Regions from separate parts of the Nocardiopsis sp. MT53 genome, predicted to be linked through region 2. Evidence: predicted binding sites of a transcription regulator. Region 2 holds the regulator's gene; the other holds the start of a gene.

Region 1 (15,134 bases), 3.4 Mb from region 2:
TCCGCGCGGACCGGCCAGCGGCGCCAGCGCCCTGCCCACGACGCCGCCGGCGTCGGACCCGGCGTCGGCGAGGTCGGCCAGCCCCTCCTCCAGGTCGATGGCCTCCTCGGACAGGCCGATGGTCACCGCGATGGTCTCCGACACCGCGCCCAGGTCCTCCAGGTGGATGACGTTCTGGCCCAGCTGCTCGTCCCAGAAGGACCGGACGGCGTCGTTGGTGAAGTGGCTGCTGCCGCTCGGCATGATGAAGTACACCTCGAACCTGCGCCGCAGCTCGGCGAGGATCTGCGGGAACGGGATGTCCTCGGCCAGGTCGTCGCCGATCACCTCGCGCACCTCGCGGGCCTTGACCTTGCCGTAGGCCTTCTCGTCGCCGATGAGGAACAGGTAGCCCTTGCGGCCGCGCTTGTCCAGGCAGTCCATGGCGGTGTGCCGGGCCATGAAGTACATGGCCAGCTCGTAGGACTCGGTGACCTGTCCGCCGCCGCCGCCCTCCAGCAGGATGTTGTTCAGGTCCTCCTCCAGCTCGTTGCCGGACTCGAACTGCCCGATCTGGAGCGGGGCCCGGTCGCAGGTGGCGTCGCCGATCCCGCCGAACAGGATCTGCGGGTGCTCCACGTAGCCCTTGCGCAGCAGCAGGCCGAACAGCGCGGGCAGCTTGGTCTGGAGCACGCGGGGGACGCGGCCCATCGAGCCGGTGACGTCGAACAGCACCGAGATGGCCAGGGACTCGGGGTGCTCGTCGGAGTCGCGGCTCTCGCGGAAGGCGACGCCCTTGGGGTCGAGCTTCTCGTGGACCTTCCACTTGGTGCGGGGGACGGACGACAGCACGTCGTCGGTGTAGCCGAAGTCGCTGCGTCCGGCGGAGGCGTTGTAGGCCTTGCGGGCGTGGTAGGCGTCGGTGGACCAGTGGCTGCTTCCCATGGTGGTTCTCCTCTGGGGTGAAGGGGTTTCGGGGTCGGTGGGCCGGGGTCCGCGGGATGTCGCGATCCGCGGGGTCAGTCCGGCATGGTGAAGGGGCGGAACCGGCGCGGCCCGTAGAGCCGCTCCAGGACCTCGTCGAGTTCGATCAGCAGGGCGAACCCGTCGGAGGGGCGCTGCCGCGCCGCCGGCAGGGCACAGCCCCTGGCGAACGAGCGCAGCTCCCGGGGCAGGCGCCCGGCGGTGATGTACTCGATGCACCGGGTCGCCATGTAGATGTCGGTCCGCACCGAGGCGGGGCCGCGCTCGGCCACCTCGGGCGGGTAGAGGTCCTTGCGGTGGGGGACCATCGCGGGGATGTGCGGGGCGGTGCGCGCGGCGTGCGCGGTGACCGAGTAGCACCAGTCGACCAGGACCAGGCCGTGCTCCCCGGGGTGGATCAGCACGTGTTCGGGCACCACCGCCCCGTGCACCACCCCGGCCCGGGAGGCCGCGTCGACCGCCACCAGCAGGCGGCGCCACATCCACGCGGCGTCGCGCGGGTCGACGCCGTCGGGGTAGGCGCGGCGCACGTCGGCCAGGCTGTGGAAGCCGTCCAGCCGGTCCAGCACGTTGGCCCTGCGCTCGACCCCGGTCGCGGCGTCGCGGTGGCGGATCGACTCCAGCAGCCGGGGGAAGAACGCCCGCGCCTCCTCCGGCCCGCGCTCGCGGATCCGTTCCAGGGCGGTGGCCTCGGCCTCCATGAGGTCGTTGTCGCGCGGGGACCGGGGCACCTTGATCACGGCGTCGCGCCAGCCGCCGTCCTGGTAGCGGACGGGGTACAGGTCGGCGACGTCGCCCGACGCCAGGGGGGAGGACCCCACGTGGTAGCCGCGGGATGCGGTCACCACCACGTGGTCGTCGAACCCGATCCGGCCCCGGACGGCCTCCTGGTAGCGCGTCCACATCCCGGTCAGCCGGGTGAACAGCGCGGCGTCGCCCCCGGGGGTGTCGGGGTGCAGCAGGCGGGCGAGCCGCCGGTGGGCGGACGAGGCCGCAGCGGGCACGGTGTCGTCGGCGGGCAGCGGCCCGAACAGGTCGGACGGGTCGCGGGCGGTGAGGACGGCGCGGGTCGCCTCCTCGACGGTCATCGAAACCTCCACGGGGGTCATGGGGCGCTCCTGAGCAGCGGCGGGTGCAGGGCGGCGGTGCCGCCCGCCCGGTACAGGCGGGGGCGGCGGCCACCGCCGGAGCCGCCTCGGTCGGCGAGCTCCCCGGTGTCCCGGACGAAGCCGGGGGCGGCGAGGATCTTGCGGTGGAAGTTGGCGGCGTGCAGGGACCGGTCCCACACCGCCTCGTACACCTCGCGCAGGTCGGTGATGGTGAACACCGGCGGCAGGAACGCGGTGGCCAGGGAGGTGTACTCCAGCTTGGCGCGGGCCCGCTCGACGGCGTCGGCGATGATCCGCGCGTGGTCGAAGGCGGGCTCGTACCGCGCGGTTCCGCCGTGCCCGAGGTCGCGCCAGGGGACCCAGGCGGCCTCGGCGGTGTCGCGGCCCTGCTCGGGGTCGGGCAGGTCGGGGGCGAGCAGCATGTACGCCACCGAGAAGACCCGCATGCGGGGGTCGCGGCCGCGGGCGCCGTAGGTGCCCAGCTGCTCCAGGTGCAGGGTGGTGGGCAGGGCGGTCTTCTCGGCCAGGACGCGCAGCGCGGCGTCGGGCAGGTCGGGGTCGGCGGGCCCCCGGGGGCCGTCCTCGGCCCGGACGAAGCCGCCGGGCAGCGCCCACCGGCCCTTCTGCGGGCTGGCGCCCCGGCGGACCAGCAGCACCAGCGGCTCCCGGGCGCGGATGGTCATCGCCACGACGTCGACGGTCACCGCGACGGGGGCGTAGGCGTGCGGGTCGTAGGCGGCCAGGAACTCCCGTTCGTCCGCGTCCCGCCGCATCCCGTCGTCCACCATGGTCGGTCCAGTTCTTCTCAGAGTGAGTTTTTCTCGCTTCGAGAAGAACTTAGCACGGCCCCCGCCGCGGAGTCCACCCCTTTTCCCGGCCGAACCGCCCGGTCCGGTACGGTCGGTCCGGCGGAAGGGGAGAACGTGGAGAGCCTGACGGACCTGGTGGGACCGGGCGCGACCGTCGCCCTGGGCGACGGGTTCGGCGCCCCGCGGAGCGTCACCGCCGACCTGTGCGCGGCCGCCGCGCGCGCCGGCGGCGTCCGCCTCGTCCTGGGCTGGGTCCCCGAGGCCGACCCCGGGCTCGACCCCGCCGCGTTCGCCGACGCCCGCACCGTCATGCCCGGCTGGGGCCTGCGCGACCACGTCGACCGCGGCCTCATCGCCCACCCGCCGGTGCGCATGTCCGCCGTCCCCGCCCTGCTGCACGGCCTGTGGCGCCCCGACCTGCTCGTCGCCTCGGTGGTCCCGGTGCCCGGCGGGTACGCCTTCGGCAGCGAGGCCGGCTGGCTGCGCACCGCCGTCGAGGCGGGCGCCCTGGTCGCCGCGGTGGTCTCGCCGAACCTGCCCCGCGCCGACGCCGGGCCGCCGCTGCCCGCCGACCGTGTCGTCGTCATCGGGGGGAGCGACCGCACCGCCGGGACCCTGCGCCCCTCGCCCACCGGCCCCGACCAGGCCGCCATCGCCCGCCACCTGGCGCCCCTCATCCCCGCCGGCGCCCGCCTCCAACTGGGCTTCGGCCCCGTGCCCGCCGCCCTGGCCGCCGAGCTGCGGGTCCCCGTGCGCATCGACTCCGGGCCGCTGCCCGAGGCCGCCGTCGACCTCGACGAGCGCGGCCTGCTGCTGGGCGACCCCGTGGGCATGTACCTCGTCGGCGGCCCGCGCCTGCACGCCTGGGCCGACGGCCGCCCCCTGCTGCACTCCGTGGAACACGTCCTGGACCCCGGCCGCCTGTCCGCCGACCCCTTCGTCGCCGTCAACACCGCGGTGGAGATCGACCACGACGGCCAGGTCAACGTCGAGGGCACCGCCCGGGGCGTGCTCGGCGGCATCGGCGGCCACTCCGACTACGCCGCGGCCGCCACCCGCTCCGTCGGCGGGCTCAGCGTCATCGCCGTCCCCACCCGCCACCGCGGCCGTTCCACCCTGGTCGAACGCCTCTCCCGGCCGGTCACCACCCCCTCCCAGGACGTGGAGGTCGTGGTCACCGAGCGCGGCGTCGCCGACCTGCGCGGCCTCTCCCGGGCCGAGCGCCGCGCCGCCCTGGCCGACCTGTGGGGGACCGGCCGCGCCTGAACGCCCCCGCCCCGTCCCCGGGCCCCGGTACGCTCGACCGGCACGGCCCCCGAGACACGCCGGGCCGGGCGCGGGACTCCTGTCGTCCCGCGGCATTAGCATGGTGCGAACGAACGTTCGAGAAAGGTGTGGGGCGCGTGCGCGTGCTGGGAATCGACCCGGGGCTCACCCGGTGCGGCGTCGGCGCCGTCGAGGGCGCCATCGGCCGCCCCCTGAGCCTCATCGGCGCCGACGCCATCCGCACCTCCCCCGACGAGGACCTGCCCCAGCGCCTGCTGGGCGTCGAGCGCGGCATCGAGCGCTGGCTCGACGAGGTCCGCCCCGACGCCGTCGCCGTCGAGCGGGTCTTCGCCCAGCACAACCTCAGCACCGTCATGGGCACCGCCCAGGCCAGCGGCATCGCCCTGGTCTGCGCCGCCCGCCGCGGCCTGCCCGTCGCCCTGCACACCCCCAGCGAGGCCAAGGCCGCCATCACCGGCAGCGGCCGCGCGGACAAGGCGCAGGTCGGCACCATGGTCGCGCGTATCCTCGGACTCGACGGCCCGCCCCGCCCCGCCGACGCGGCCGACGCGGTCGCCCTGGCCATCTGCCACATCTGGCGCGGCGGCGCCCAGGCCCGGGTGGCCCAGGCACAGCAGGACTTCGCCCGCAAGGTCGAACTGGCCCGCCGCGCCCGCGGCGCCCGCCCCTAGGGAAGGAGAAGGGCACCCGGTGCCCCCATGACATGATCGCGTTCCTCACCGGCCGGGTGGCCGCACGCGGCGCAGGCAGCGCCGTCATCGACGTCGGCGGGGTCGGCATGTCCGTGCAGTGCACCCCGAGCACCCTGTCCCGCCTGCACGTGGGGGAGACCGGCACCGTCGCCACCAGCCTCGTCGTGCGCGAGGACTCCCTCACCCTCTTCGGATTCGCCGACGACGACGAGAAGCACCTGTTCGAGCAGCTCCAGACCGCCTCCGGGGTCGGTCCCCGGCTGGCCCTGGCCATGCTCTCGGTGCACAGCCCCGACTCCCTGCGCCACGCCGTGGCCACCGAGGACACCAACGCCCTGACCCGGGTCCCGGGCATCGGCAAGAAGGGCGCCCAGCGCATCGTCCTGGAGCTGCGCGGGAAGATCGACCCGCCCGTCTTCACCGACGGCACCCTGCCGCCGGTCCCGGACGGCGCCGGGGCCGGGCCCAACGGCGCCTGGCGCACCCAGGTGGTCTCCGGCCTGGTCAACCTGGGCTGGTCCGCCAAGGACGCCGAGGCCGCGGCCGCCGCCGTCGCGCCCCAGGCCGAGGAGACCGCCGACGTCGCCGTCCTGCTGCGCAGCGCCCTGCGCACCCTCAGCCGCGCCTAGGAGGGCCCACCGTGTACGACGACCACGACCGACCGACGGGACCGGCGGACCGGGACCTCCCCGGGCCGTACGCCCGGGAGGCCGTCTCCTCCGAGGCCGGAGCCGACGAGCGCCGGCTGGAGGGCGCCCTGCGGCCGCGCGCGCTCGACGAGTTCGTCGGCCAGGAACGGGTGCGCGAGCAGCTCTCCCTGGTCCTGGACAGCGCCCGCAAACGCAACCGCGCCCCCGACCACATCCTCATGTCCGGCGGCCCGGGCCTGGGCAAGACCACCCTGGCCATGATCATCGCCGCCGAGCTTGGCTCCCCCCTGCGCATCACCTCCGGCCCCGCCATCGAGCGCTCCGGCGACCTGGCCGCGGTGCTGTCCACCCTCCAGGAGGGCGAGGTGCTGTTCCTGGACGAGATCCACCGGATGGCCCGTCCCGCCGAGGAGATGCTCTACGTCGCCATGGAGGACTTCCGGGTCGACGTGGTCGTGGGCAAGGGCCCCGGCGCCACCGCCATCCCCCTGGAGATCGCCCCCTTCACCCTGGTCGGCGCCACCACCCGGGCCGGGATGCTGCCCGCCCCGCTGCGCGACCGGTTCGGGTTCACCGCCCACATGGACTTCTACTCGGCCGAGGAGCTGGAGCGCATCCTGCACCGCTCGGCCGGGCTGCTCGGCGTCCCGCTGGCCGAGGACGCCGCCCGCGAGATCGCCGGGCGCTCGCGCGGCACGCCCCGCATCGCCAACCGGCTGCTGCGCCGGGTCCGCGACTACGCCGAGGTGCGCGGCGACGGGATCATGTCCCTGGACACCGCCCGCGCCACCCTGGAGCTGTACGAGGTGGACGCCCTGGGCCTGGACCGCCTCGACCGCGCCATCCTCGACGTGCTGCTCCGCCGCTTCCGCGGCGGCCCGGTGGGCCTGTCCACCCTGGCCGTGTCGGTGGGGGAGGAGGCCGAGACCGTGGAGGTGGTCGCCGAGCCGTTCCTGGTCCGCTCCGGGTTCCTGGCCCGCACCCCGCGCGGCCGGGTCGCCACCCCGCTCGCCTGGGCCCACCTGGGGCTCACGCCCCCGCCGGACGCCGCCTTCGGCGCGGCCGCCGCGGCCCAGGGCGGCGGCACCACGGGTTCCGGCGGCACCAACGGCAACGGGTCCTCGGGCACCCCCTGAACCGCACCGGCGCGGGCCGCGGCCGCCCCCGGAGGCGGGGGCGACCGTTAACACTCCGATCCGCGCCGGTTGGGGAACGGTGACCGGCGACACGTAAGCTGTGACGGACCGACGGAGATACGGGGTGACACCCCGGTCCGGAGAGTGCGTTCCGACACCGAAGGAACGCATCGGCCGCCCGGAACGTTGTAGCCACCGGGTGCCGTGCGGGCCGAACACGTCCGACCGGCACGAACAGGGTGGCCGCCGCGTCGACCGCGCCGCCGGCCACAGACGAAGACTTCAGGAAGGACGCCCCGTGCAGGGCCTTTACCAACTCGCCGACGGAGCCGCGCCCGCGGGCGGAGGAATCCTCTCCTCGCTCCCCATGATCGCCCTCATCCTCCTGGTGTTCTGGCTGCTCATCTGGCGGCCCAACCAGAAGCGGCGCCAGCAGGAGGCGCAGATGCAGAGCGCCCTCGTCCCCGGGGTCGAGGTCATGACCAAGGCGGGTATCTACGGCACCGTCGTCGAGGTCCAGGACAACGACGTGATCCTCGAGATCTCGCCGGGCACCCGGATCCGCATGCTCAAGCCGGGCATCGGCGAGATCCTCACCCCGCAGGCCGACGACACGCCGGTCGAGGACCGTCCCGACTTCGGCGACGACGACCCCAAGCCCAACAACTGACGGCCGCCGCACGTGCCCCGTGGCGACACCGCCCCGGGGCCGGCGGTCCGGCGCGCCGACGCGCGGACCCTCCGGTACCGGCCCCCACCGGGGCCGGTACCGCCGTGTGCGGCCGCCCCCGCGGGCGCGCCCGCGCCGCACGGCACGGACGTGCCGCAACGACAGTCACCCCGGAACACCAGTAAGGTCCACACCGCACCATGGCCCACGACCACACCCCCGCGGACACCGCCGCCGCCCCGGACCTGCTCCTGGGCCGCATCCGCGACATCCCGGACTTCCCCAAGCCCGGCATCCTGTTCAAGGACATCACGCCGCTGCTCAACGACCCCGCGGCGCTGGCCGCCACCGTCGCCGGCCTCGCCGAGCCCTTCCGGGACGCCGGCGTGGACCACGTGGTCGGGCTGGAGGCCCGCGGGTTCATCTTCGGCGCCCCGGTGGCCCTGGCGCTCGGCGCCGGGTTCGTCCCCGCGCGCAAAGCCGGGAAACTGCCCGCGGCCGTGATCGAGCAGCCCTATGATCTGGAGTACGGGACCGCGACCGTGGAGATCCACGCCGACGCGGTCACCGAGGGCTCCCGGGTGCTCATCGTCGACGACGTGCTGGCCACCGGCGGCACCGGGCGGGCCGCGGTGGACCTGGTCCGCAAGGCGGGTGGTACGGTCGTGGGATTCTCCGTCCTGATGGAGCTCACGGCTCTCGGGGGGCGCGAGAGGCTGTCCGACGTGGAGCCGCACGCCCTCCTCTCGGTCTGAGAGACCCGCCCGCACCCGCCGACCCGACGTCCGGCGTACCGGGACCCGGCGTACCGGCGGTTCCCTGAGCCCGCGGCCGCCGACCGCGTCGCCGCGCGTCAGCCCCGGTGGGAGGCGGGCGGGGGACACTAGACTGGACGGGGAGCGGCACCGCGGCCGTGATCGGCGACCGGACCTGAAGATACGCACGTGCACCGGAGCAGCCGGGCGACGCCGACCGCCCGTACGATCCGGGCGGAACCGCGGGAGGTAGGCATGCCAGGCGAAGTGGTCCCGACCGGGGCGGTATCCGGGAACGGGACGCGACAGGACGCCGCCCGCCCCGGGACCGACGGGAACGCCCCCACGACCGACGACCGCCAGGAGGGCGCCGCCACGGCGGCGCCCTCCACCGCATCCACGCCCTCCACCGTGCGGGTCCGCAGGAGACTCGCCCGACTCGGCGCCCAGCGGGGAGTGACGATGAACCCGGTGCTGGAACCACTGATCAAGACCGTGCGCGCCACCCACCCCAAGGTGGACGTGCGGCTCATCGAGCGCGCCTACGAAGTGGCCGCCCACCACCACCGGGACCAGAAACGCAAGAGCGGCGACCCCTACATCACCCACCCGCTCGCCGTCGCCACCATCCTCGCCGAGCTCGGCATGCAGGAGGCCACCCTGGCCGCCGCCCTGCTGCACGACACCGTCGAGGACACCGGGTACACGCTCGGCGAGCTGCGGGCGGACTTCGGCGACGAGATCGCCGAGCTGGTCGACGGCGTCACCAAGCTCGACAAGGTCAAGTACGGCGAGGCCACCCAGGCCGAGACCGTCCGCAAGATGGTCGTGGCCATGGCCCGCGACATCCGCGTGCTGGTCATCAAGCTCTGCGACCGGCTGCACAACATGCGCACCCTGCGCTACCTGCCCTCGGTCGCCAAACGGGAGAAGAAGGCCCGCGAGACCCTGGAGATCTTCGCCCCCCTCGCCCACCGCCTGGGCATGAACACCATCAAGTGGGAGCTGGAGGACCTGGCGTTCGCCACCCTCTACCCCAAGCGGTTCGACGAGATCGCCCGCCTGGTGTCCGAGCGCGCCCCCCGCCGCGACGTGTACCTCCAGGAGGTCATCGAGGCGGTCTCCGGCGACCTGCGCGAGTCCAAGATCAAGGCCACCGTCAAGGGGCGGCCCAAGCACTACTACTCGATCTACCAGAAGATGATCGCCCGCAACGTCGGCTTCGACGAGATCTACGACCTCATCGCCGTGCGGGTCCTGGTGGACAGCGTCCGCGACTGCTACGCGGCCCTGGGGACCATCCACGCCAGGTGGAACCCCGTGCCCGGGCGGTTCAAGGACTACATCGCCATGCCCAAGTTCAACATGTACCAGTCGCTGCACACGACGGTCATCGGGCCCTCGGGCAACCCGGTGGAGCTGCAGATCCGCACCCGCGCCATGCACCGGCGCGCCGAGTACGGCATCGCCGCCCACTGGAAGTACAAGGAGGACCGCAACAGCGGCGGGGCCGCGGCCACGCCCAAGGGCGGCTCCGACATGGCGTGGCTGCGCCAGCTCATCGACTGGCAGCAGGAGACCAAGGACCCCGGCGAGTTCCTGGAGTCGCTGCGCTTCGACCTGTCGGTGCAGGAGGTGTTCGTCTTCACCCCGCAGGGCGACGTCATCTCGCTGCCGCAGGGCGCCACCGCGGTCGACTTCGCCTACGCCGTGCACACCGAGGTCGGCCACCGCACGGTGGGCGCCCGGGTCAACGGCCGCCTGGTGTCGCTGGAGACCGAGCTGCACAACGGCGAGACCGTCGAGATCATCACCTCCAAGGACCCCGACGCCGGGCCGAACCGCGACTGGCTCGACTTCGTCAAGAGCGCCCGCGCCCGCAACAAGATCCGCCACTGGTTCACCAAGGAGCGCCGCGAGGCCGCGATCGAGCAGGGCAAGGAGGAGATCGCGAAGGTCATGCGCAAGCAGGAGCTCCCGGTCAAGCGCCTGTTCAGCGGGGAGTCCATCGTCGCCCTGGCCGACGAGCTGCGCTATCCCGACGTGGACGCCCTGTACGCGGCGGTGGGGGAGCGGCAGGTCAGCGCCCAGAACGTGGTCGCCAAGCTGGTCGACTCCATGGGCCTGGCCGACGACCACCCCGAGGACATCGCCGAGCCGGCGCTGCCCGCCAAGGCGCCCCGCCAGCGCCAGCCCGGCAACCCGGGCGTGGTCGTGGAGGGCGACGCCGACGTGTGGGCGCGCCTGTCCAAGTGCTGCACGCCGGTGCCCGGGGACGACATCGTCGGCTTCGTGACCCGCGGCAACGGGGTGTCGGTGCACCGCGCCGACTGCGTGAACATCGCGACCCTGGACCCCGAGCGCAAGGTGCGGGTGGACTGGTCGCCGACGGAGGACTCGCTGTTCCTGGTGGCCCTCCAGGTGGAGGCGCTGGACCGGGCCCGGCTGCTGTCGGACATCACCCGGGTGCTCTCGGACCAGCACGTCAACATCCTGTCGGCGACGGTGCAGACCAGCCGGGACCGGGTCGCCCAGAGCCGGTTCACGTTCGAGATGGCCGACCCCGCCCACCTGGGCAGCGTGCTGCGCGCGGTGCGCAACGTGGACGGCGTCTACGACGTGTACCGCGTCCGCAACTGACCGCCGGGGCGGGCGCCGCGGGCGTCCGCCCTCACCCGTCGGCGCGCCGCCCGTGGACGGTCATGCCGCTCGTCAGGGTCAGGGCCCAGGGCTCGTCGACCCCGTCCAGGTCCAGGGCGGTGATCAGGTGGCACATCAGGCCCATGGCCATGAAGTACCGGACCTGCTCCCGGGTGCCGCCGGACAGCTCGTGCACCAGGGTGACCGCCGAGGCGTACCCGCGCCGCATGCACTCCCGGACCTCGGGGACGTCGGCCGCGCTCTGGGCGTGCACCTGGAGCATGAGCAGGTCGCGGTCGGCGATCAGCTCCGCGTAGGAGTCGCCCATCGCGGCCAGGACCTGGGACGCGGGGGCGCCGGGCGCCTTCTCCGCGCCCTCGCGCAGGGCCTGTTCGATGAGCCCGAAGCAGCGGTCCAGCGTGGCCGTGAACAGGCCCAGCTTGCTGCCGAACAGCCGGAAGACGTAGGCCTGGGAGATCCCGGCCGCGTCGGCGATCTCCGTCACCGGGGTGGCGTGGTAGCCGCTCCGGGCGAAGACGGGCACCGCGTGCCGCAGGATCGCCGCCCTGCGCGCCTCGGCCGTGGAACGGCCCGCTTCGGTAACGCTCATGTAAGTGAGTACACACTCATGAGCGTCCGGTGTCAATCCGAACGGCGGCCCCGGCCCGCGGGGGGCCGGGGCCGCGCGCTCAGATGCGGATCGTCGTGGACCGCACGATCTGGAACACCGGGTGCCGGTGCGCCTCCGCCTCGAAGGCCTCGGCCGGCGCGTCCGGCGGGGCCTCGAAGTACGGTGCCACCACCAGGGCGCGGGGGTGGTCCACGTACTCGCGCAGCACCGGGGCCGCCTCCGCGGCGTCCAGTTCGCGCACGCTGACCAGCTCGATCCAGCCGCCCTTGCGCAGCGTCGCGAACCCGTCCGCGCGGATGTTGCGCACCCAGTCGACCTCCCCGTAGGGGGCGACCAGGAACCGGCCCTCGTTGTTGTCCACGAGGTTGATCGGGACGGTGCGCAGGAAGCCCGTCCTGCGCCCCCGCGTCGTGAGCAGGTACGTGTCGGGCGGGCACACCCCGTACTTGACGAAGCCGCCGAGCGCCGCGTTGAGCACCCGTCGGCCGCGCGTCATCTCGAACCGCTTCGCCGGTTCGTCCACCATCTGGCTACTCCCTCGATCGCTTGCCCCCCATTGTGGTGGTTGCCCGGGGGGAACGGCAGGCCGGAGGTCACCGGAAGGCCGAGATGCCGGTCACCGCCTGTCCGATGCTCAGCGCGTGGATCTCCTCGGTGCCCTCGTAGGTGGCCACCGTCTCCAGGTTCACCATGTGCCGCATCACCGGGTACTCCAGCGTGATCCCGTTGGCCCCGTGCACCGACCGGGCCGCCGCGGCCACCCGCTGGGCCGCGGCGACGTTGGCGAACTTGCCGAAGCTGACGTGGTTGTGGTGGGCCAGCCCCCGGTCCTTGAGCCGCCCGATCTGGAGGGCGGTCAGGCCGGCGTGGCCGACGTCCACGACCATGTCGGCGAGCTTGCGCTGCGTCAGCTGGAAGCCGGCGATCGGCCTGCCGAACTGCTCGCGGGTGCCCGCGTACTCCAGCGCCGCCTCGTAGCAGGCGCGGGCCGCGCCCGCCGCGCCCCACACGATCCCGTAGCGGGCCTCGTTGAGGCAGGACAGCGGGGAGCCCAGCCCGCGCGAGCCCGGCAGGACCGCGTCGGCGGGCAGCCGGACCCCCTCCAGCACCAGCTCGGAGGTGATGGAGGCGCGCAGCGACAGCTTCCTGTGGACGACGTTGGCGGTGAACCCGGGGGTGTCGGTGGGCACCGCGAACCCGCGGATGCCCTCGTCGGTGGCGGCCCACACCACGGCGACGTCGGCGACGGACCCGTTGGTGATCCACATCTTGGTGCCGTCGAGCACCCAGTCGGAGCCGTCGCGGCGGGCGCGCGTGCGCATCGAGCCCGGGTCGGAGCCGGAGTCGGGCTCGGTCAGGCCGAAGCAGCCGATGGCCTCGCCCGCGGCCATGCGGGGCAGCCAGTGCTCCTTCTGCTCCTCGGAGCCGTACTTGTGGATCGCGGCCATGGCGAGGGAGCCCTGCACGGACACGAAGCTGCGCAGCCCCGAGTCCACCGCCTCCAGCTCGCGGCAGGCCACGCCGTAGGCGACGGCGCTGGAGCCGCCGCAGCCGTACCCCTCCAGGTGCATGCCGAGCACGCCCAGGTCGCCGAACGCCTTGGCCAGGCCGCGCGGGTCGGGCAGGGTGCCGGCCTCGAACCAGTCCGCCACGTGGGGCAGCAGCTCGCGGGCGGCGAACGCCCGGACCGCGTCGCGCACGTCGCGCTCGGTGTCGTCCAGTCCGGCGTCCACGGCCAGGAAGTCGCGGGGGTCCGGGGCGGGTGCCTTGCGGTCGCTCATGGGTTTCCTTTCGGGTGCTGTTGGACGGCGCCGCGTTCGACCATCGCGTCGATCAGGTCCGCGGCCAGGCCCAGTTCGGTGAGGATCTCCCGGGAGTGCTGCCCCAGCAGGGGCGGCGCGGTCAGCGGGGGAGGCGTGTTCTCCAGCCGGAACCCGGCGCGGACCTGCTCCAGGAGGCCGGCGGTGGGGTGGTCGACGGCGCGCAGCACGTCGTCGCCGCGGGCGTCGGCGGTGCGCAGCGCGTCCAGCACCCCGCGGACCCGGCCCACGGGCACGCCCGCCGCCAGCAGGCGCTCGGCCCAGTGGTCGGCGGACCGGGAGCGCAGGGTCGCGCTGATCTCCCCGACCAGCTCCCCGCGGTGCTCCACCCGGCCCGGGTTGGTGGCGTAACGGGGGTCCGCGGCCAGGTCGGGCCGCTCCAGCGCCTCGCACATGCGCAGGTAGAGCGCGTCGTTGCCGGCGGCGATGACGAGGTCGGCGTCGGCGGTGGGGAACGCCTGGTAGGGCACGATCGTGGTGTGCGCGTTGCCGACCCGGGCGGGCTCGGCCCCGGTCACCAGCGCCTGCTGGGTGAGGTTGACCAGACCGGACAGGGTGGAGTTGATCAGGGACGCGCTGATCTCCTCGCCCCGGCCGGTGGTGCGGGCCCGCATCAGGGCGCCCAGGATGCCCACCGCGGCGTTGAGCCCGGTGAGCACGTCGGTGAGGGCCACCCCGACCTTGCTGGCCGGGCCCTCGGCGGGGCCCGTGGTGCCCATCAGGCCGCTCTCGGCCTGCACCACGATGTCGAACCCGGGACGGCCCGCCGGCTCGTGCTCGGGCCCGAACCCGCTCACCGAGCAGTACACGACGGCCGGGTTGCGGGCGCTGACGTCGGCGTAGCCCAGGCCCAGGCGGTCGATGACGCCGGGGCGGAAGTTCTGCACCACCACGTCGGCTCCCGCGCACAGCTCCTGGACGGCGGCCCGCCCGTCGGGGTCCTTCAGGTCGACGGCCAGGCTGCGCTTGTTGCGGTTCACCGACAGGAAGTAGGCGGCCTCCCCGCCCGCCCAGGGCGGGCCCCAGGCGCGGGTGTCGTCGCCCCGGCCGGGCTGCTCCACCTTGATCACCTCGGCCCCCATGTCGGCCAGGAGCATGGTGGCGTAGGGGCCGGCCAGGACCCGGGACAGGTCGGCGACGCGCACCCCGGTCAGGGGCAGGGGTTGAGGCACGGACAACGGGTTCACTCCTCGCCGCTCGGCAACTGGTGGTCGTCCCTGAGCTGGTAGTAGCTCTCCAGGCAGCGGCGCAGCGCGGTGGTGAGGGCGGCCCCGGACTGGCCCGCGTAGCGGGTCTGCACCCGGCGCACCAGTTCGGCGATGTCCTCGGTGACCGACTCGCCCTCGACCAGGGCCCGGAAGAAGTCCTTGGCCAGGTCGGTCAGGAGCGTGGTGTCGGCGGCGACGATCCGGCCGTCGGCGGTGTCCACCGCCAGGACGACGCCCAGGCGCTGGTACTGCGAATGGCTGGCCACGGAGTCGGGCAGGCGGGCGTAGCCGGAGATCAGGACGACCCGGGGATTGCGGAAGACCTGCTGCATACGGTCGTGCACGTACGTCACCTCTTTGATCGCGGGCATGCGAAAACTCCGATGCTCTGGAGTCTCGCGCCTGGGAGGCGTCCGGGGGGAACCGGACACCCGCGACGTGAGGGCAGATGCGGACCAGTATGGCGCGCCCGTTCCCCGGCTGTCGAGCGGAAAGGCGCGAAAGGGTGTCCCGGGCCACAGCCGGACCGCCCTGTTGCGTTCCGCGAGCGCTGTGTTAACCTGCGTCGCAGGTCACGAGTACCAGCGCGAAGCCCCGGCTCGCTGGTCGGCAACCCTCCTTCCGCGGTGGGGTGCCCCGGGTGAGGACCAGGTCCCGACACGACCGTGTCGGACAAGCGCGGACCCTTGGCGCTGCCCCACCGGCACCCGTGGGTCCCACGACCCACAGAAGAGGTGTGCCATGACCGTCGTCACTCCCATCGG
Region 2 (15,134 bases):
GGGGTTCCCGGGCCCGTCCGGCGGCGTCCCCTAACAGCTCAGACACAAAATGGAGTGGTTTACTTCACTCCGAGCCGTTCTTTACGTAGGTTTCCTACCAACCCCGAGGGGACCCACGACAGGAACGGGAGGCGAGCCCATGGCCCGCAGACGAACCCGAAAGCACGTTCCGCTCCCCGCAGCCGCACTCGCCCTGACCCTGGCCGCGACCGCGTGCGCGGGAGGCGGCGGCGACGGCGGCGGTGACACCGACAGCCTCACCGTGTGGATCATGGAGGGCACCAACCCCGACGCCACCGGCTTCTTCGACGAGGTCAACGCCGCCTTCACCGAGGAGACCGGCATCGAGGTGGTGGTCGAGTTCGTCCCGTGGGACGGCGCCCAGGACAAGATCTCCACCGCCATCGCCGGCGGCACCATGCCCGACGTCATCGAACTCGGCAACACCTTCGTCCCCGGCTTCGCCGACTCCGGGGCCCTGCACGACCTGTCCGCCTACGGGGTCGACACCTCCCTCTACGTGCCGGGCCTCATGGAGATGGGGGCCCTGGACGAAGGGGTCTACGGCATCCCCTGGTACGCCTCCATCCGCTCCATGGTCTACCGCACCGACGTGTTCGAGGAGCACGACCTGGAGGTGCCCCAGAGCTGGGACGAGCTCCGCGAGACCGCCCTGGAGATCAAGGAGGCCGAGCCGGACATGGTCGCCCTGCCGGTGCCGGGCGACGCCCAGTACTCGGTCATGCCGTGGATCTGGGGCGGCGGGGCCGAGATCGCCGTCCAGGAGGACGACGGCACGTGGGTGTCCGGGGTGGACTCCCCCGAGGCGCGCGAGGGCATCGCGTTCTTCACCGGCCTGGCCCTGGAGGACGGCACCTCCACCACCGGCGCCGTCAACTGGAACGAGATCAACATCATGGAGTCGTTCTCCGAGGGCGACGCCGCCATCGCGCTGCTCGGCAGCGCCAACCCCAAGGCCATCGTCGAGAACAACCCCGAACTGGAGGGCCTGCTGGGCTCCTTCCCCATCCCGGGGCGGGAGGCCGGGACCTACACGCCGTCGTTCGCCGGGGGCTCGCTGCTGTCGGTGTTCGAGGGCACCGGCAACGAGGAGGCCGCCTGGAGCTACGTGGAGCACCTCACCGGCGAGGACAACATGATGCTCTGGGCCGAGCAGACCGGGTTCTTCCCCGGCCTCACCGGGAGCGTCGACGCGTTCACCGCCTCGGCCGACCCCGTCCTGGAGGCCTACGCCGTCCAGCTGGGGGAGGCGAGCAAGGGCGTGCCCACCGCACCCGCCTGGAGCCAGGTGGAGGCCGAGAAGGTCCTGGTCGGCATGCAGCAGTCCATCCTCAACGGCACCTCGGTGGAGGACGCCACCGCCCAGGCCGCCGACGACATCGAACGCATCCTCAACGGAGGTTGACACGTGGGAACACCGGTCGGGCAGGCGGTCGGCGGCACGGGCCCGGGGCTCCGGGCGCCGGCCGGCCCGCCCGGCCGGGGGCGGCGCGCTCCCGCCCTCGGCCTGAGGCGGCGCAGCGCACTGCTGCCCTGGGTGCTGCTCGCCCCCGCCCTGGCGGTCATCGCCGCCCTGCTGCTCTTCCCCCTCGGCCGGATCGTGTGGCTGTCGTTCCGCGAGTACCGGCTGCGCAACCTGGTGTCGGGGGAGTCGGACTTCATCGGCCCGGCCAACTACGTCACCCTGTTCACCGACTCCTACCTGTGGCGGGTCGCCCTGCCCAACACGGTGGGGTTCGCCGTGGTCGCGGTCGTCTCCACCGTGGTGCTGGGCACCCTCGTGGCCCTGCTGCTGTCCCGGCTGCGCCCGGTCACCCGGGTCGTCGTGGTCTCCTGCATCATGGTCGCCTGGGCCATGCCCGCCGTCAGTGGCACCTACGTGTGGCTGTGGATCTTCGACGTCGACAGCGGCGTCGTCGCCCAGGCCCTCAAGGGCGCCGGCCTGCTGGGCCCCGAGGGGTACAACTGGTTCGCCGACCGGCTGTTCTTCTACGCGGTCGTCGTGCTCAACGTGGTCCACGGCGGGTTCCCGTTCGTGGCCGTCACCGTTCTGGCCGGGCTGCTCACCGTGCCCCGTGAACTGCACGAGGCAGCCCTGCTGGACGGCGCCGGGGCGTGGAAGCGGTTCTGGCACGTCACCTTCCCGGTCCTGCGCCCGGTGTTCGCCGTCGTCACCATCCTGTCCACCATCTGGGACTTCAAGGTCTTCGCGCAGGTCTACCTGATGCCCGGAGGCGGGGTCGGCGGCTCGGAGATGCTCAACCTGGGCGTGTGGACCTACGTGAGCTCCTTCGGCCAGAGGGACTACGGAATGGGATCGGCCATCGCCGTGGTCCTCACCCTGCTCCTGCTGGCGGTCACCGCGGTCTACCTGCGGGCCCTGTTCCGAGAGGACGAACTGCGTTGAGCGCCCGGGCCGACACCGCCGCGTCCGCCGCCTGGGAGAGCCGGGTCCGCCGGGCCCGCCGCCGCGGCGGCGCCCTGCGCCTGACCCGGCTCGCCGGGCGGGCCGCCGGGGTGGCCGCGATCCTGCTGTTCACCCTGTTCCCCGTCTACTTCATGCTCGCCAGCGCGTTCTCCGACCGGATGACCTCCGCCGTCGGGACGCTGGTGCCCCGCGACCCCACCCTGGACAACTTCGTCCACGTCCTGACCGAGGGCGACTTCGGGACGTACATGCTCAACTCGCTGGCGGTCGCCTGCATCACCGTCGTCGGGGCGTGCGTGCTGTCGCTGCTGGCGGCCGTGGCCGTGGCGCGCTTCCGGTTCCGGTTCCGCACCGCGATCCTGGTGATGATCCTCGTCGTCCAGATGGTGCCGCTGGAGGCCCTGGTCATCCCGCTCTTCCTCCAGGTCCGCGACCTCCGGCTGCTCAACACCGTGCTGGGCCTGGGCATCGTCTACATCGCCCTGTCCCTGCCGCTGGCGGTGTGGATGATGCGCGGGTTCGTGGCCGCGGTCCCCAAGGAGGTGGAGGAGGCCGCCTACATCGACGGCGCCTCGTGGCCGGTCATGTTCTGGAAGGTGCTGTTCCCGCTGGTCGCCCCCGGCCTGGTGGCGACCGCGATCTTCGCGTTCATCATCGCCTGGAACGAGTTCGTGCTCGCCCTGACGTTCATGCAGCAGAGCGACAAGTACACGGTCGCCGTGGGCCTGCGGCAGTTCTTCGGCGAGTACGCCAACGAGTGGGGGCACGTCATGGCCGCGTCCACCCTCATCACCCTGCCGGTCATGGTCTTCTTCGTCCTCGTGCAGCGCTGGCTGGCCTCCGGGCTGGTCCAGGGCGCCGTCAAGGGCTGACCCGGCCCGGCGGCGGGCCGGGGGAGGCGAGGGGAAGGGGCGGGACCCGGCCGGGTCCCGCCCCTCGTCCGCCCCGCGGGGTCAGTCGCGCAGCTCGCGCTTGAGGATCTTGCCGGTGGCGGTCATCGGCAGGCTCTCGCGGAACTCGATCTCGCGCGGGTACTTGTACGCGGCCAGGCGTTCCCTGGCCCACCCGGTCAGCTCCTCGGCGGTGAGCCCGGCGCCCTCCTTGAGGATCACGAACGCCTTGATCTCCTCGCCGTGGGTGTCGTGCGGGACGCCGACGACCGCCGCGAGGCTGACCGCCTCGTGCCCCATCAGGACCTCCTCGACCTCGCGCGGGTACACGTTGTACCCGCCGCGGATGATCATGTCCTTGGAGCGGTCGATGATGAAGTAGAAGCCCTCCTCGTCGCGGCGGGCGATGTCGCCGGTGCGGAACCAGCCGTCCCGGATCACCTCGGCGTTGACCTCGGGCCGGTTGTGGTAGCCCTTCATCACCAGGTGGCCGCGGATGGCGATCTCGCCGACCGGGTCCTCGTCGCCGGTCTTGACGACCTCGTTCCACTCCGGGTCGATCAGCTTCATCTCCACACCCCACACCGGCTTGCCGATCGAGCCGGTCTTGGCCTTGACGTTGGGGTTGTTGAAGGACGCCACCGGGGAGGTCTCGGACAGGCCGTAGCCCTCCTTGATGCCGACGCCGAAGGTGTCCTGGAAGTCCTGGGCGAGCTGGGCGGGCAGCGCCGCGCCACCGGAGACCGCGTCGACGATGTTGTCCGCGATCGCCTTGATGTCGTACTTCCCCTCGCCGGCGGAGCGCACGGCGTTGAGCAGGCCCCAGTACATGGTGGGCACGCCCGCGAAGCCGGTGACGCCCTCCTTCTCCATCAGGCGCAGGGCCTCGTCGCCGTCGAACCGCGGCATCAGCACCAGGGTCGCGTGCCGGTAGAGGGCCGCGTTGAGCATGACGGTCTGGCCGAAGATGTGGAACAGCGGCAGCACCACCAGGGCCACGTCGCGGCCGTCCGGGTGCGGGTTGACCAGGCTGGAGGAGACGACCGCGTTCATCATCAGGTTGTTGTGGCTCAGCTCGGCGCCCTTGGGCTTGCCGGTGGTGCCGCTGGTGTAGATGATGACGGCCGTGTTGTCGGAGCTCGCCTGGACGGTCTCGAACTCGCCGGGCTGCCCCTCCAGGGCCTTCCACAGGGTCTGGGCGCCCTCGATGGCGGACTCGGTCGCCCCCGGGACGGCGGGCAGGTCGATGTAGGTCTCGCAGGTGTCCACCTGGCCGAACGCCTCGAAGGCGCGCTCGCCCAGCGGCAGCTCCGGGGTGCCGGTGAACGCGAAGATCGCCTTGGCGCCGGAGTCCTCCAGGTGGTAGGCGATCTCACGCGGCGTGAGCAGGACGTTGAGGGGGACGACCACCGCGCCCGCCTTGAGCGCTCCGTAGTAGACGAAGGGGAAGTACGGCACGTTGGGGCTGGCCAGGGCCACCCGGTCGCCGGGCCGGACGCCCCGGGAGACGAGGAGGTTGGCCACCTGGTTGGCGATCATGTTGGTGATCGCGTAGTTCAGGCGCAGATCGCCGAAGACCAGGCAGTCCTTCTCCGGGACGGATCGGGCACCGTCCTCCAGGACCACGGACAGGTTGAGCATGGGGCCTCCCGCAGGCAGATGTGTCCAGGGACGACAAGGGAACGGGACCCGGGTGTGATCCGGGTCGCGTGTTCTGCGCCACTCTCACGACTGAGTTGACGGAAGAGTAACAAACCGGACAGTCGGTGTGGAGGGGAAGGAGGTCCGTAATCTCACGCAATGTCGGGTGACGCACCGTGACGAACGCGGGGTGCCGCCGCCGGTCCGGGGGCGCCGTCCACAGGCGGGGAAACCCGTCCGCGCCCCGGTCCCCCAGCCGATAACCTGAGGGGGAACGGATCTCGCATGTTGGTCCGCGGATCCCATGTACGACCGAACCCGAGGGAACAAGCAGCGATGACAGCGGTAGACGGCGACCAGACGACGGGCGACACCTACGACGCCCGCGCCCTCCAGGACAAGTGGCAGGCGCGCTGGGCCGCCGAGCTCCCGTTCCAGGCCGACGAGGACCCCGGCGACACCCGCCCCCGCTCCTACATCGTCGACATGTTCGCCTACCCCTCCGGCGACCTGCACATGGGCCACGCCGAGGCCTACGCCATCGGCGACGTGATCGGCCGCTACCGCTTCCAGCGCGGCGACAACGTGCTGCACCCCGTCGGCTGGGACTCCTTCGGCCTGCCCGCCGAGAACGCCGCCATCAAGAACGACTCGCACCCCGCCGCGTGGACCTACGCCAACATCGAGACCCAGGCGGCCTCCTTCCGCCGCTACGGCATCGCCGTCGACTGGTCCCGGCGCATCCACACCAGCGACCCCGAGTACTACAAGTGGAACCAGTGGCTGTTCACCCGGTTCTTCGACCGCGGACTGGCCTACCGCAAGGACGGCCAGGTCAACTGGTGCCCCAAGGACCAGACCGTGCTGGCCAACGAGCAGGTCGTCCAGGGGCGCTGTGAGCGCTGCGGCACCGAGGTCGTGCGCCGCAGCCTGAACCAGTGGTACTTCAAGATCACCGACTACGCGCAGCGCCTGCTGGACGACATGGACCAGCTGGAGGGCGGCAACTGGCCGGACGAGATCCTGGCCATGCAGCGCAACTGGATCGGCCGCTCCACCGGCGCGGACGTCGACTTCGCCATCGAGGGGCGCGAGGAGCCGGTCACCGTCTTCACGACCCGGCCCGACACCCTGTACGGCGCCACCTTCTTCGTGGTGGCCGCCGACGCCGACCTGGCCGACGAGCTGTGCGCCCCCGAGCAGCGCGAGGCCTTCGAGGCCTACCGCTCCGAGGTCGCCAAGCTCTCCGACATCGAGCGCCAGACCACCGAGCGCCCCAAGACCGGCGTCTTCCTGGGCCGTTACGCGGTCAACCCGGTCAACGGCGAGCGCATGCCCGTCTGGGCCGCCGACTACGTCCTGGCCGACTACGGCCACGGCGCCATCATGGCCGTCCCCGCCCACGACCAGCGCGACCTGGACTTCGCCCTGGCCTTCGGCCTGCCCGTGCGCGTCGTCGTCGAGACCGGCGAGCCCGACCCCGCCGAGACCGGCGTCGCCACCGCCGGCGAGGGCAGCCTGCGCGACTCCGGCCCCCTGGACGGCCTGTCCAAGGCCGAGGCCATCGAGCGCATCATCGGCGTCCTGGAGGAGCGCGGCACCGGCCGCGGCACCGTCAACTACCGCCTGCGCGACTGGCTGCTGTCCCGCCAGCGCTACTGGGGCACGCCCATCCCGATCATCCACTGCCCCGCCTGCGGCCAGGTGCCCGTCCCCGACGAGCAGCTGCCCGTCACCCTGCCCGAGCTCAAGGGCGCCGAGCTGGCCCCCAAGGGCGTGTCCCCGCTGGCCTCCGCCACCGACTGGGTCAACGTCGACTGCCCGTCCTGCGGCGGCCCCGCCCAGCGCGACACCGACACCATGGACACCTTCGTGGACTCGTCCTGGTACTTCCTGCGCTACATCTCGCCGCACCTGGACACCGCGCCCTTCGACTCCGACCTGGTCAACGAGTGGGGCCCCGTCGACCACTACATCGGCGGCAAGGAGCACGCGACGCTGCACCTGATGTACGCGCGCTTCTTCACCAAGGTCCTGCACGACATGGGCATGGTGTCCTTCACCGAGCCGTTCCGCCGCCTGACCAACCAGGGCCAGGTCATCAACCAGGGCCGGGCCATGTCCAAGTCCCTGGGCAACGGCGTCGACCTGGGCAAGGAGATCGACGCCTACGGCGTCGACGCGGTCCGGCTGACCATGCTGTTCGCCAGCCCGCCCGAGGAGGACGTCGACTGGGCCGACGTGTCCGTCGTCGCCGCCCAGAAGTTCCTCAACCGGGCCTACCGGGTGATGAACGAGGCCGGTGCCGCCTCCAAGCCCGGCGCCGACCCGGCCGCCGGCGACATCGAGCTGCGCCGCGCCACCCACCACGCCATCGACCAGGTCACCAACCTGATCGAGGCCAAGCGGTTCAACGTGGCCATCGCCCGCGTCATGGAGCTGGTCTCCGCCGCCCGCAAGGCCATCGACTCCGGCCCCGGCGCCGCCGACCCGGCGGTGCGCGAGGCCGCCGAGTTCGTGGCCGTCGCCCTGTCCCTGTTCGCCCCCTACGTGGCGGAGGAGGGCTGGGAGCGGCTGGGCCACACCGGCACCGTCGCCGTCGGGAACTGGCCCGAGGCCGACCCCTCCCTGCTGGTCCAGGAGACCGTGACCTGTGTCGTGCAGGTGCAGAGCAAGGTCCGTGACAAGCTGTCCGTTGCGCCCGACATCGACCCGGCCGAACTGGAAAGGCTCGCGCTGGCGTCAGAGAAGGCGCAGGGCTTCATCGGCGACAAGCAGATCCGCAAGGTGATCGTGCGCGCGCCGAAACTGGTGAACATCGTCGTCGGCTGACCACCGCGACGGCGGCCGCGACCCGCGGCCGCCGTCGCACCTCGGTCGACCGGCGGCCGGACAGGGAGGCGGTGACCGGTTGGGTCCCCTCGCACGGGCGGGTGTGATCGCGGCGGGCGCGGTGGTGGTGTCCGCGTTGGCGATCGGCGGCGGCCTGTGGGCCGCGCAGGACGACCCGGACCGACCCCACCCCGGGGACGTCCACACCGCCGCGCCCGACTGCGGCGACCTCGGAGAACTGCTCGACGAGCACCTGCCCGGCGCGGTCCGCGACCTCGCCGAGCGCGGGCCGCTCACCGGCGGTGAGGGCACCGTGTGCCGGTGGACCTCCGCCGGGACCTCCGACACCCCCCGCCAGGGCGTCCTGCGGGTGGAGTACTCCGCCCTGTTCACGGACTCCACCGCCGAGGAGCCCGTCTCCGGCGAGGACCGGGTGAGCGCGGCCGCCACCGCGCTGGCCCCCGACGCCGCCGAGACCGTGGACCTGTCCACCGGCCGGGGCCTGGTGTGGCGCGGCGGCTCCGGCGACACCGAGCTCGCCTTCTGGGCCGACAACCTGCTGGTCCGGGTCTCCTACACGGCCGTCACCGGCGGCGAACCCGTCTCCCCCGACGAGGGCCGGGCCACCGCGGTCGCCTTCGCCGAACGGATCGGAGCCTCCCTGTGATGCCCCCCGGGCAGCCGCCCGAGACCGTGCCCTCCAGCCAGCCGCAGAGCCGGGGCTGCGCCACCGCCGGTGTGGTCGCCCTCGCCCTCCTGCTGCTCTCCGCCGCGGGCGGCGCCGCCTGGTACGTGCTGACCCGCGAGGACCCCGAGACCGGCGTGTACGACGCGGCCCCCGGCTGCGAGGTCGGTGAGACCGAGGCCCTGGACGCCCGGGTGCCCGAGCGCGAGCTCGCCCTGGAGGAGCCCGTCGGCGGCGCAGCCGACCCCTTCGGCCAGGGCTGGCAGTGCCGCTGGGCCACACCCGGCGGCGACGGCGACTCCGTCCCCGCCACCGCCACCCTCGTCATGGTGGCCGCGCCCAACCCGGGCGGGGTGGTCACCGCGCGGGAGAACTTCGCCGAGACCACCGGGGCCCAGAGCACCTCCCCGGTCGACGACCTGGGGGAGGAGGCGGTGACCTGGCTCGACGAGACCGGTTACACCACCTCCTGCGTGGCGGTGCGGGTGTCCAACCTCTACCTGGAGACCTGCTACTCGGCCGCCGCCGGGTACGACGGCCGCGAACCCGCCGACGAGGAGCGCCTCTCCGCCGGCGCCGAGGAGATCGCCCGCGCCACCGTGGACGCCCTTCCCGAGGAGATCACCACCGAGGACGACTGACCCCGCCCCGGCGGGTCGGGCCGCGGTGACGGACGCGCCGTCACCGCGGCCCGCCGGTCACCAGGCGGTGTCGACGAACTCCGCCAGCGCCGGGGCGACCTGCGGGGCGAAGGGGCGCTCGGCGTCCAGCACCGTCGCCCCCGGCCCGTCCTCGTAGACGCGGAAGATGTGGTCGGCGTCGGGGATGTCCACCCGCTCGGCCCGGGGCAGGCCGGTCATCAGCCGGTCCACCTCCTCGCCGGTGACCTGGGCGTCGGCCTCGCCCCACAGCACCAGGACCGGGGTGTCCTCGGGCAGTTCCGCGGCCAGCTCCACCGGGTCCATCCGGTCCATCCGGGCCAGGAACCCGGCGTTCTGCGGCGAGTACAGGGTGCCGACGACGCCGGTGAGGTCGTCGGGGACCTCCCGGCCGCCGCGCACCGCGGCCCGCCCGGCGCGGGCGTCGGAGAGCATGGTCACCGCCTCCGTCTCGGTGAGCTGCCCAGCCGCCTCGACCGCGCGCACCTGCTCGGTGAGCTGGCGGTCCAGCACGTCCAGGTAGCGGTCGCCCACCGGTGCGGCCAGCACCAGGGCCGGCGCGGCGTCCACCAGGGTGTGGGCGCGCAGCGCGTAGAGGGAGCCCTCGCTGTGTCCGACCACCGCGGTGCGGGCCGGGTCCACCTCGCTCTGCCCCACCAGCGCCTCGTAGGCAGCGGCCATCTGGGCGTCGAACACGTCCGGGTCCACCGGGGCCTCCGGGTCGAGGCCGCCCAGTCCGGTCTCGCCGCTGCCGAGCTTGTCGTAGCGCAGGGAGGCCACCCCCGAATCGGCCAGGAGGCGGGCGAAGTTGAGGTTGGTGTTCGCGTCGGGGCGCATGTCGGCGTTGCCGTCGCGGTCGGTGGGGCCGCTGCCCGAGACGATCAGCGCGCCCGGGACCGGGCCGGACGTGTCCGCGGGCAGGGTGAGGGTGGCGAACACCTCGATCCCGTCCACGGTGAAGCTCAGCTCACGCTCGGAACCCGCCACCCCGGGCGGCGGGGCGGCCTCCTCCCCGGCCGGAGCGCAGGCGGAGGTCGACAGCAGGGCCGCGGCCGCGGCGACCGCCACGGCGCGCCCTCGGGCACGCGGGAAGACGAGGGAAGCGAACACCCCCATAGCCTAGGCGCCCGGGAGGACGCCCGACGCCCCGGGCGGCCCGGAGCGGCGGGGGCCGCCACCGGTGTCCGGGACGGCCACCGGCCGCCGCGGCGGCCCGCCGGTCGCACCCGTGGCCCCGCACGGGTGCGACATGTCCCGTACCGCCCGCGGACCCGCGCCCGGTCCCGCCCGGCGGGGCGGACCGGCCGGGGGGCGACCGGGGGCGTATCGCTCAGACCCGGCGCATCACGGTGACGACCTTGCCCAGGATGGTGGCCGCGTCGCCGTTGATCGGCTCGTAGGCGTCGTTGCGCGGCATCAGCCACACGTGCCCGTCCTCGGTGCGGCGCAGCACCTTGACCGTGGCCTCCTCGTCCAGCAGCGCCGCGACGATGTCCCCGTTCTCGGCGTCCGGCTGCTGGCGGACCACCACCATGTCCCCGTCGGTGATGGCGGCGTCGGTCATCGAGTCGCCGACCACGGTGAGCATGAACAGCCGGCCCTCGCCGACCAGCTGCCGCGGCAGCGACAGCACGTCCTCCACCGACTCCTCGGCCAGGATCGGGCCGCCCGCGGCGATCCGCCCCACCAGGGGCACCCGGGCGGCGTGCGCCGGGTCGGACTCCTCGGCGGCGACCAGCGCGCGCACCCCGGGGCGGCCCGGCTGGCGCAGCTCCACGGCCCGCGGCCGGTTCTGGTCGCGGTACAGGTAGCCCTTGCGCTGGAGCACCTTGAGCTGGTGCGCGACGCTGGAGGGGCTGGACAGGCCGACCGACTCCCCGATCTCCCTGATCGACGGCGGGTAGCCGCGCTCGCGCAGGTACCGCTGGATACAGTTCAGGACGCTCTGCTGGCGGGCGGTGAGCTTGGGCGCCTCCTCGGGCGCGCCCGCCTCGCCCACGGGCGCGAGAACGGTGGTGGTTGCGGAATCCAGGGGTCCGGGATTCTCCTCCGGCACGGCCGGCCTCCTCGGCATCGGTTCGGTCAGGGCCTGCTTGCACGACTGGCCACCACCGGTCTGCGACCGCTCCGGACCCTGTGTCCACGTGATGGCGAAACCGGCGTGAAATCAAGGCCAACGTTAGTCGTTGCGCACGGTGATATCAAACAAGCGTTCGAGGCCTGTGGACAATTGCCGAGAGGATTTTCCGCGGCGCTTTTCCGGCCTCACTTACGTGTGTACACGTGTTCACGTCGCGTCGCCCCCGGAATGGCGGAAGATGTGCCGTCGGGTTCGAGAACGGGGGGATGCGGGGCGGATCACCCCCGGGCAAGGGGTCGACCGAAAACCCCGAGCCGCGCCGTGGAAGGGGATTCGCGGCGATATCCTGGGCGGCGCGCGGCTGTGACACGCGGGGCGCGCGAAAGTTGCGGTTCGTCCGACCCTCCGACTAGGTTCGACCACAACATCTGGTGTCGCTGTTTGAGGCGTCGGCCCAGGAGTTGTGGTTAAGTAGACCCAGGGTTGTCAGTTCGGCGAGGGAAGCAGGTGAGCCGGGATGCACTGTCCGTTCTGCCGCCATCCGGACACCCGGGTGATCGACAGCAGGTCCACCGACGACGGCGCGGCCATCCGCCGCCGCCGTTCCTGTCCTGCCTGCGAACGCCGTTTCACCACACAGGAGACCGTCCTGCTGATGGTCGCCAAGCGCTCCGGCGTCACCGAGCCCTTCAGCCGGACCAAGATCATCGCCGGGGTCCGCCGGGCCTGCCAGGGCCGCCCGGTCTCCGAGGACGCGCTGGCCAAGCTCGGCCAGCAGGTCGAGGAGGAGATCCGCGGCCGAGGCGTCGCGGAGGTCCCGGCCCACGAGATCGGCCTGGCCATCCTGGGCCCCATGCGCGACCTCGACGAGGTCGCCTACCTGCACTTCGCCAGTGTCTACCGCGGTTTCGAGAGCCTCGCCGACTTCGAGGCCGAGATCGCCAGCCTGCGCAGCGACCGCGAGGCCGAGGCCCGGGCCAAGGAAGAGGCCGACACCACGGCCTGACGCACCGCTCCCCGGGGGCGCCGAGGGAACGCCCCCGAGCAACGGTTCCGCGCGCGGGCCGCGCCCGCGCCCTATCTTCGGGGGACTCCGCCATGACGGAAACCACCAGCGGATCGACGGGACGCAAGGGCAAGGGGAGGCGCAAGGGGCTGAAGATCCCGCGGATCTTCACCACCGAAGGCGTTCATCCCTACGACACCCTGGAATGGGAGCGCCGGGACGTCGTCATGACGAACTGGCGCGACGGAACGGTGAACTTCGAACAGCGCGGGGTCGAGTTCCCCTCGACCTGGTCGATGAACGCCACACAGATCGTCGCCGGGAAATACTTCCGGGGCGCGCTCGGCACCCCGGAACGGGAGTGGAGCCTCAAACAGCTCATCGACCGGGTCGTCGGCGTCTACACCCGCACCGGCCGCGAGCACGGGTACTTCGCCGGCGAGGCCGACGCCGAGGTCTTCGACCACGAACTCAAGTACGCGCTCGCCCACCAGCTCTTCAGCTTCAACTCACCCGTGTGGTTCAACGTCGGAACCCGCGCGAAGGCCCAGGTGAGCGCCTGCTTCATCCTGTCGGTCGACGACACCATGGAGTCGATCCTCGACTGGTACAAGGAGGAGGGGATCATCTTCAAGGGCGGCTCGGGGGCGGGGGTCAACCTCTCCCGGATCCGCTCCAGCAGAGAACTGCTCTCCTCCGGGGGCAGCGCCTCGGGGCCCGTGTCGTTCATGCGCGGCGCCGACGCCTCCGCGGGCACCATCAAGTCCGGCGGGGCCACCCGGCGGGCCGCCAAGATGGTGGTGCTCGACGTCGACCACCCCGACATCGGGGAGTTCATCGACACCAAGGCGCACGAGGAGCGCAAGATCCGGGCATTGCGCGACGCCGGGTTCGACATGGACCTGGGCGGCGCCGACATGGCCAGCGTCCAGTACCAGAACGCCAACAACTCGGTGCGGGTCTCCGACGCGTTCATGCGCGCCGTCGAGGACGGCGGGCGCTTCGGCCTGGTCGCCCGCACCACCGGCGAGGTCGTCGACGAGGTCGACGCCAAGGCCCTGTTCCACCGCATGGCCGAGGCCGCCTGGGAGTGCGCCGACCCGGGCGTCCAGTACGACGACACCATCCAGGACTGGCACACCACCCCCGAGTCCGGACGTATCACCGCCAGCAACCCGTGCTCGGAATACCTCCATTTGGACGATTCGTCCTGCAACCTGGCGTCGATCAACCTGCTCGCGTTCCTGCGCGAGGACGGCACGTTCGACGTGGAGGGGTTCACCCGGCTGACGGAGCTGGTCATCACCGCGATGGACATCTCCATCACGTTCGCCGACTTCCCCACAGAGAAGATCGCCGAGACCACCCGCGCCTACCGCCAGCTCGGCATCGGCTACGCCAACCTCGGCGCCCTGCTCATGGCCACCGGCCACGCCTACGACTCCGAGGGCGGGCGCGCCGTCGCCGCCGCGATCACCTCGCTGATGACCGGCGTCGCCTACCGGCGCAGCGCCGAGCTGGCCGGTGCGGTGGGCCCCTACGAGGGCTACCGGCGCAACGAGGCGTCCCACATCCGCGTCATGCGCAAGCACGCCGCCGCCAACGGCGCCCTGCGCACCGTCGGCGCCCTGGAGGAGCCGATCCACGCCGCCGCCACCCGCGCCTGGGCCGACTGCCTGGAGACCGGAGAACGCCACGGCTGGCGCAACGCCCAGGCGAGCCTCCTCGCGCCCACGGGGTGCCTGACCGGGGACACCCTGGTCACCACCGACCGGGGGCTGACCCGGCTGACCGAGCTGGGCGATGTGCACGGCCCCCGCTGGCAGGACCTGTCCGCCACCGTCTCCACGGACGAGGGACCGAGGCGGGCCACGAAGTTCTACGTCAACGGCGAGGCGCCCACCCGCCGCATCGTCACCGAGGGCGGCTACCGGCTCCAGGGAACGCACACCCACCGGATCAAGGTGGTGGACGCGGACGGGGCCTGGAGGTGGAAGCGCTTCGCGGACATCTCCGAGGGCGACCTCGTCCCGCTGCAGATGGGGACCCTCGTCGGCGTCCCGCGGAACGTGGCGCTGCCGGTCCTGGACCAGGCCTACTACACGGGCGACCGGGGGGTCACCGTCCCCGACACGGTCGATGAGGAGCTGGCCGAACTCGTCGGCTACTTCATGGGGGACGGCAGCCTGCACGCCGAGGGGATCCGGCTCTGCGTCGCCGACACCGACGAGGACGTCGCCGAACGCCTGGCCGTCCTGGCCAAAGGCTGCTTCGGGCTGGTCCCGAAGGTGACGCGCAGGCAGGGCTACCTGGAGGTCCTGCTCTCCTCGGTCCGGCTGGCCCGGTGGTGGAAGGCGGCCGGGTTCGCCAAGGGATCGCCCGGACAGGACCACACGGGCAAGGGGTGGACGCCCCGGGTGCCCTCGGCGGTCCTGGAGGCCAACGATCCCGCCGTGTACGCGGCCTTCCTGCGGGGCCTCTTCGAGGCCGATGGCACAGTGCTCGAAGGGGTCCCGAGCCTGTCCACCGCACACGACGCCTTCGCCGGGGAGGTGCGCACCCTGCTGCTGGCCCTGGGCATGGCGACCACCACTCGGACGACCCGCAGCGGCCTGGGCGGGGACCTGTACATCCTCCGGCTGCGCAACCTCGACCACGCCCTGCGCTTCGACGAGGCGGTCGGCTTCATGGGCGACCGCAAGAACCGGCTCGTGGCGGACCTGGAACCGGACCGCGCGCCGAAGCGGGACCGGATCGTGCTGCCGCGTGCGGTCTGGGACGACCTGGTCCCGCCGGGGCACCCGCTCCGCGGCGACGTCCTGCAGGCCCTGCGCAAGTACGCGGGTGTGCCCCGCCGCACCGCCTCGCTGGTCCACGCCGGGACGCCGGACG

The links. Region 2 encodes LexA, which represses DNA repair genes until DNA is damaged. Its sites were predicted from a motif close to TCGAACANNTGTTCGA; they were not measured.
Region 1: a site for LexA is predicted at 4,253-4,268, ahead of ruvC (crossover junction endodeoxyribonuclease RuvC). Genes of this name have one in related genera too.

Annotation. Positions count from the first base shown of each region.
Region 1 covers NZ_CP080599.1:129,740-144,873, reverse strand. The annotation lists gene K1J57_RS00650 (hypothetical protein) at 1-924, opposite strand, end outside; gene K1J57_RS00645 (molecular chaperone DnaJ) at 999-2,072, opposite strand; gene K1J57_RS00640 (NUDIX domain-containing protein) at 2,069-2,860, opposite strand; gene K1J57_RS00635 (acetyl-CoA hydrolase/transferase C-terminal domain-containing protein) at 2,996-4,147, shown strand; gene ruvC (crossover junction endodeoxyribonuclease RuvC) at 4,285-4,839, shown strand; gene ruvA (Holliday junction branch migration protein RuvA) at 4,872-5,489, shown strand; gene ruvB (Holliday junction branch migration DNA helicase RuvB) at 5,501-6,646, shown strand; gene yajC (preprotein translocase subunit YajC) at 6,945-7,316, shown strand; gene K1J57_RS00610 (adenine phosphoribosyltransferase) at 7,517-8,071, shown strand; gene K1J57_RS00605 (bifunctional (p)ppGpp synthetase/guanosine-3',5'-bis(diphosphate) 3'-pyrophosphohydrolase) at 8,534-10,711, shown strand; gene K1J57_RS00600 (TetR/AcrR family transcriptional regulator) at 10,743-11,321, opposite strand; gene K1J57_RS00595 (nitroreductase family deazaflavin-dependent oxidoreductase) at 11,401-11,868, opposite strand; gene K1J57_RS00590 (acyl-CoA dehydrogenase family protein) at 11,936-13,123, opposite strand; gene K1J57_RS00585 (CaiB/BaiF CoA-transferase family protein) at 13,120-14,340, opposite strand; gene K1J57_RS00580 (DUF3870 domain-containing protein) at 14,346-14,702, opposite strand; SAM riboswitch class IV at 14,941-15,055, shown strand; gene K1J57_RS00575 (aminotransferase class V-fold PLP-dependent enzyme) at 15,112-15,134, shown strand, end outside.
Region 2 covers NZ_CP080599.1:3,970,005-3,985,138, forward strand. The annotation lists gene K1J57_RS17760 (sugar ABC transporter substrate-binding protein) at 140-1,426, shown strand; gene K1J57_RS17765 (carbohydrate ABC transporter permease) at 1,529-2,428, shown strand; gene K1J57_RS17770 (carbohydrate ABC transporter permease) at 2,425-3,321, shown strand; gene K1J57_RS17775 (long-chain fatty acid--CoA ligase) at 3,403-4,980, opposite strand; gene leuS (leucine--tRNA ligase) at 5,317-7,812, shown strand; gene K1J57_RS17785 (hypothetical protein) at 7,892-8,479, shown strand; gene K1J57_RS17790 (hypothetical protein) at 8,479-9,138, shown strand; gene K1J57_RS17795 (S9 family peptidase) at 9,196-10,272, opposite strand; gene lexA (transcriptional repressor LexA) at 10,487-11,212, opposite strand; gene nrdR (transcriptional regulator NrdR) at 11,754-12,242, shown strand; gene K1J57_RS17810 (vitamin B12-dependent ribonucleotide reductase) at 12,335-15,134, shown strand, end outside.